Regions from separate parts of the Stenotrophomonas sp. YJH_SMC_133 genome, predicted to be linked through region 2. Evidence: predicted binding sites of a transcription regulator. Region 2 holds the regulator's gene; the other holds the start of a gene.
The links. The regulator FliA, encoded in region 2, starts transcription of late flagellar genes. The targets are predictions, from matches to a motif close to TAAAGTTTNNCNNNCNNNGGCCGATAA.
Positions count from the first base shown of each region.

Region 1: AC5P78_RS15115 (methyl-accepting chemotaxis protein) is a predicted target of FliA. The motif match lies at 1,059-1,085, and genes of this name have one in related genera.

Region 1 is NZ_JCAFTW010000010.1:31,728-34,932, reverse strand. It holds gene AC5P78_RS15130 (hypothetical protein) at 1-110, shown strand, start outside; gene AC5P78_RS15125 (DUF596 domain-containing protein) at 107-451, shown strand; gene AC5P78_RS15120 (hypothetical protein) at 532-906, shown strand; gene AC5P78_RS15115 (methyl-accepting chemotaxis protein) at 1,117-3,205, shown strand, end outside.
Region 2 is NZ_JCAFTW010000019.1:30,665-33,869, reverse strand. It holds gene AC5P78_RS20275 (chemotaxis protein CheA) at 1-45, opposite strand, end outside; gene AC5P78_RS20270 (protein phosphatase CheZ) at 48-653, opposite strand; gene cheY (chemotaxis response regulator CheY) at 653-1,045, opposite strand; gene AC5P78_RS20260 (RNA polymerase sigma factor FliA) at 1,103-1,846, opposite strand; gene AC5P78_RS20255 (MinD/ParA family ATP-binding protein) at 1,843-2,730, opposite strand; gene flhF (flagellar biosynthesis GTPase FlhF) at 2,717-3,205, opposite strand, start outside.

The DNA.
Region 1 (3,205 bases), on a different contig from region 2:
CTCTTAGAGATTTTTCAACGAGCGCGCAGAAGACTGGTGCTAGTTGGACAATTGATGTGCAGGATAAATCCATAAATAATGGAAAGCGAGTAGAGGTGAAGTTCAAATGAAAGACGGGATTCATTGTGCAGTGGTGACTTCTTCGTTTGGGTTATCAATGGGTGCCGTCTGGCAGCACATGACGATGGAAATGGGAGGTGTTGGGATCTCCGAAAGAAAAGACGCGTTCTTCGAGTTGATGGGTCGTTTGTTGAGGGAAGGGAAAGTGAGGCTTGCAACGGACGGGGTGTTCTTGCAAGGCGACTGGAGGGAGCAGCTGACGCTAATCTCAAACGCTTGGCCCGAAAATCCTGGTGAAGATGATATCGATGGATTCGGCCTCTGGTTCTTGACCGATGCTCCGGCGGGTCTGGTTTGGATCGGCGCAGATGGCCGTGAACAGTGGACGTAGTAGTCCGATTCATGTCGGTGGCGCCCGATGATCCTGACGAATGGGTCAGGGCTTGTAACGACACCGAGCTTTGATGAAGCTTGCTTGAGTCGAAGCCGGTGCCGATCTGGGTTTCGTGCTGCGCGCTCTGGACTCGATCCAGGCCGTACTCCGACGGTGCCGACGGCCTGCGTGGATATCTTCCAGCATCCAACACCGGCTTCGGATTCAGCATCGTCGACCCGCCGGAAGCTGTCGTTGCGGAAGGGATTGAAGCCAAGTGGCAGGTCGGCCTGCTCGGCTCGTTTCATTTCCGCGCGAGCGGGTTTGAAAGTGCCTGGGAGGAAATCTGCCGCTTCATCAATCGTTACGCTGCGGCGTGCGAGTTCCGGTTTGTGCTCTCCTTCCAGTTCGAGAGCATCTATGCGGCAAGGCTCGGGAAGGATCTGGTCTTCCCGGGGCCTGCTGCTCCGTAATGCTGGATGCCGGGGCGGCAGGCCCGGGCCTGATCCCATTCTCGGTACACATGGCGATATGCCTTATGGATATAACGCGTTCGTGGGTTTTCTGATTTCACACCTGTCTGCACAGTTCCAGAGTTTTAGATCGATATAATAATATCGACCCATAAAGTTTCCCCTGCCTGCGCCGCCATCGATCATACGGCCATGATCAAGGGAATTGAGATGCTCGCCTTACGCAACCTTCGAGTGGGATCCCGGCTGGGTGCCGGGTTCGGTTTGCTGCTGCTGTTCATCGTGGCCATCGTTGGCCTCGTGCTGTACGGAAACCACCTGAAGTCCGCCCAGTTCGAGAAAGTGGTGGACGTCAACATGGTGAAGATGCGGCTGTTGAACGACATGCTGGATACCAACAACGCGGTGCTGATGCATCGCCGGCTGATGGTGATCAAGCGCGGTGAGGATTTCGACAAGGATTATCAGAAGGCGCAGGAGCTGTCGCAGACCTACGACGGTATCTGGGCCAAGTACATCAAGATTCCACGCGACGCCACTGGTGATGCCCTGGTGGCGAAAATCGACGCGGCACGCAAGGCCACCGACGCCTCCACCCAGCATCTGCACGAGCGCATGAAGGCCGGTGATTTCAACGGCGCGGCCAAGGAACTGCTCGCCGAGCACGGCTTGGCCACCGCATGGAATGAGGCGATCTCGACCCTGCTGCGGCATCAGGAGACACTGACCGAGCGCAGTCGCGAGGAATACCGTTCAACCGAATCCTGGACAGGCACGTTGTCGATCGTGTTCGGCGCGTTGAGCCTGCTACTGGGCTCGCTGGCCGCGTGGGCCATCACCCGCAGCCTGACCCGCCCGCTGGAAGGTGCGGTGAAGCTGGCCGACGGCATCGCCAACGGGCGGCTGGACAACAGCATCGACGCGTCCGGCAACGATGAGGTGACGCAGCTGCTCAGGTCGATGCAGCGCATGCAGGCGCAGTTGCAGTCGGTGATGGCGGCGCAGGGCGAGCTGGCCCGCCAGCACGACGCGGGCAGCCTCAGCTATCGCATGGACGAGAGTGCTTTTCCTGGCGACTACGGGCGCATGGTGCACGAGACCAATGCGCTGGTCGGCTCGCATGTGCAGGTGCAGAACCGGCTGATCGAAGTAATGAAGCATTACGCCCGCGGTGATCTGTCAGTGGACATGGATCCGTTGCCGGGCGAGAAGGCCGCAATCACCCAGGCCATGGACGAAACCAAGACCAGCCTGTCGGCGATCAACGGTGAGATCCGCCGCCTGGCGACGGCCGCAGCCGCCGGCGACTTCAGCCTGCGCGGCGATGAAGATCGCTTCGCCTATGATTTCCGCGACATGGTGGCCGGGCTCAATCGCCTGATGCAGACCACCGACGAGAACCTGGTGCAGGTGTCGACCCTGCTGCAGGCGATCTCGCGCGGTGACCTCACTGTACGCATGCAGGGCGACTTCCACGGCGTGTTCGCCCGCATGCGTGATGACTGCAACGCCACCGTCGATCAGCTCAAGCAGATTGTCGGCCGTATCCAGTCCAGCGCGTCCAGCATCAACCTGGCGGCAGGCGAGATCGCTTCGGGCAACAACGATCTGTCGCGGCGCACCGAGCAGCAGGCGGCGAACCTGGAAGAGACGGCTGCGTCGATGGAGGAACTGACCTCCACCGTGAAACAGAACGCCGAGCACGCACGCCAGGCCAACCAGCTTGCCATCGGTGCGCATGGCGTCGCCTCACAGGGCGGCGAGGTGGTCGGCCAGGTGGTCACCACCATGTCGGCCATCGAAGCCTCGTCGAAGAAGATCGCCGAGATCATCAGCGTCATCGACGGCATCGCGTTCCAGACCAACATCCTGGCCTTGAACGCGGCGGTGGAAGCTGCTCGTGCCGGCGAGCAGGGCAGGGGCTTTGCGGTGGTGGCCAGTGAGGTGCGCACGCTGGCGCAGCGCTCGGCCGGTGCGGCCAAGGAGATCAAGGGCCTGATCGAGGATTCGGTCGGCAAGGTCGCCGATGGATCGGCGCTGGTTCGTCAGGCCGGCACCACGATGGGCGAGATCGTGGCCTCGGTGCAGCGCGTGACCGACATCATGGCCGATATCTCTGCCGCCTCGCAGGAGCAGAGCTCGGGTATCGAACAGGTGAACCAGGCGGTGGTGCAGATGGACGAGACCACGCAGCAGAATGCGGCGCTGGTGGAAGAAGCCAGCGCGGCGGCACGCTCCATGGAGGAGCAGGCCAACCTGCTGGCCGAGGCAGTTTCGGTGTTCCGCACGGGGGCGGTGA
Region 2 (3,205 bases):
CTCGATGATGAAATCGGCAGTGATGTCGTCGGATACCGCGCTCATGCTTACAGCCCCAGATCCGACAACAGGTCGTCGGCGTCGTTCTGCGAGACCGCGTGGCGGTCCAGTCCCTTCAGTGCCGGCCCGGCCAGTTCCGGGTCGGTGCGATGCTGTTCCGGCGGCAGGCCGAGTGCGCCGAAGCCCTCGTGCACGCGGCGGACGATGCCGACCACGCGACGGATGATCTGCCCGGTCAGGTCCTGGTAGCTCTGGGTCAGGGCGATCTCGGTCAGGTTGTGGCGGATGCGCTCGAGCTGCGCGTCCTGGCCCGGCTGCAGGCCTTCAGCGCGCAGCTGTTCGGTCAGGCTGCGGCATTCCTCGGCCAGGTCCAGGGTGCGGTGCGTGGCCTGTTCGGTCATGGCCACCACGTGGTCCAGGCGTGCGCAGGCGTCGTCCAGCTCACCGGCCTCGCTGGGCACGGTCGGCAGCTCACCCAGTGCCTGCCCCAGCTCGCGGGCCAGCCGCGAGAGGCCGCTCATCATCGGCTGCGTACGCAGCGCGACCAGTCCGTCGATGCGCTGCCGCCAGGCGGCCTCGTCACCGGACTCGAGTGCGTCCAGGGCTTCCTGCAGGCGCAGGGAGAGGGCGCTCTTGTCGACCGTGGTATCCATCAGGCGCTGGCCGCCAGGCGTTCGAAGATCTTGCCGAGCTTCTCTTCCAGCGTCTGCGCAGTGAACGGCTTGATGATGTAGCCGTTCACGCCGTTCTGGGCGGCTTCGATGATCTGTTCGCGCTTGGCTTCGGCGGTGACCATCAGCACTGGCAGGGTCTTCAGCTTGGCATCGGCACGGATCGCCTTCAGCAGCTCGATGCCGGTCATCACCGGCATGTTCCAGTCGGTGACCACGAAATCGAACGGCTGGCTCTGCAGCAGCGACAGCGCGGCATGCCCGTCCTCGGCTTCGGCGGTATTGGTGAAGCCCAGATCGCCCAGCAGGTTCTTGACGATCCGACGCATGGTCGAGAAGTCATCGACGATCAGGATGCGCATGTTCTTGTTCAAAGCAGAGTTCCTTTGTTGTTCATTCCGGGCGGCCGGGGGCAGCCGCCTCGGGCATGTTCATTCTTCCAGGCCGGCGTCCGCCGCCTCGAAAATCTTGAGCCGGCCACGCAGGCGCAGCACCGCCTGGCCGTGGATCTGGCAGACCCGCGACTCGCTCACGCCGAGCACCGCGCCGATCTCCTTCAGGTTCAGTTCCTGCTCGTAGTAGAGCGAGAGCACCAGCTGTTCGCGCTCGGGCAGGTGGCCGATGGCCTTGCCCAGCTCGCGGCCGAACTCACCACGCTCCAGTACCTGCTGCGGGGTCGGGCCGCCCTGGGCGACGGTGTCCAGCTCGCCCTGGTCCTCGATGCGCGACTCCAGGCTCAGCACCTGGCCACGTGCGGCGTCTTCCATCAACCGCAGGTATTCGGGCAGCGGCATCTCCATCGCGGCGGCCACTTCGGTGGCGCTGGCGGCGCGGCCGCTGCTCTGTTCCAGGCGGCGGATGGTGGCGGCGGCATCGCGTGCACGGCGGTGCACGGAGCGCGGCACCCAGTCGCCACGGCGGATCTCGTCGATCATCGAACCGCGGATGCGGATCGAGGCATAGGTCTCGAACGAGGCGCCCTGGTCGGCGTCGTAGCTGCGCGACGCTTCTATCAGGCCCATCATGCCGGCCTGGATCAGGTCGTCCACTTCAACGCTGGCCGGCAACCGCGCGGCCAGGTGGTGGGCGATGCGCCGCACCAGGTCCGAATGCTGGGCGATGACCTCGTTGGCCGCCGAGCGCTGGACTTCCCTGTACTGGGCTGCGCCTTTCATGCGGCCACCCCGCGCTGCTTGAGGATGCGCTCGAGGAAGAACTCGACGCCGCCACGCGGTTCGGTCGGCGCCTGCCAGCGTGCGGTGCGACGCGCGATCTCGGTGATCGCCAGCGCGGCCGGGCTGGACGGGTAGGCCTTCACCACCGGCTGCTGGCGCTGCACCGACAGGCGCAGCCAGTCGTCCTGCGGCACGCAGCCCAGGTAGTTCAGCGAGACATCGGCGAGGAACTTCTCGCAGACGCGGGTCAGCTTTTCGTACAGCACGCGGCCCTCGTTGGGGTCGCGCACCATGTTGGCCACTACCTGGATGCGGTCCACGCCGCGTTCGCGCGACAGCACCTTGATCAGCGCGTAGGCGTCGGTGATCGAGGCCGGCTCGTCACAGACCACCACCACGGTGTCCTGCGCGGCCTGGCAGAAGGTCAGCACGCCGTCGGTGATGCCTGCGGCGGTGTCCACCACCATGATGTCCAGTTCGCGTTCCAGCTCGGAGAACACGTTGACCAGGCCGACGTGCTCGGCCGGGGCCAGCTCGGCCATGTGCCGGCGGCCGGACGCGGCCGGCACCACCAGCACGCCGTTCGGGCCTTCGACGATGACGTCGTCCAGCGAGCAGCGGCCGGCGACCAGGTCGGCCAGCGTGAAGGTCGGGTTCAGCCCCAGGATCACGTCGATGTTGGCCAGGCCCAGGTCGGCGTCCAGCAGCAGCGTGCGCTTGCCCATCCCGGCCAGTGCCACCGCCAGGTTGGCGGACACATTCGTCTTGCCCACGCCGCCCTTGCCGCCAGTGACGGCAATGGTGCGCACAGGGCCGAGCGGCTCGCTGCGGGTGGCCGACAGCGGGAAGGTCTTGGTCAGCTTGGCGTACTCACGCGACGGCATGGTTCAACTCCGGGTTGCAGGGCATATCGGCCGCTCGGCGCAAATCTTCAAGGCGAAGTACAAGATTGGCTGCACTGGCCCGGTGCAGGTCGTCCGGAACGTCCTGGCCATCGGTCACCCAGGTGATCGGCAGGGCGTGGTCCACGGCCACTGACAGGGCGTTGCCGAAGCGGCCCGTCTCGTCCAGCTTGCTCAACACCAGGCCCTGCAGGTTGGCGGCGCCGAAGCGGCGGACCACCTCGTCCATGTCGCCGAAGCTGGTGTTGGCCGGCAGCACCAGCAGGGTGCGTACCTGGCGGGCGGCGCGCAGCCACTGCAGCTGCGCGGCCAGCGCGCGGTCGCGCGGGCCCAGCCCGGCGGTGTCGATCAGCACCAGCTTGTAGTCCTTCAGGCGTTCCAGCAGCTGGTCCAGGTCGGTGCCGCTGTTGGCCTCGTGCACCGCGATGCCGAGCTGGCGGCCGTAGCCGTACAGCTG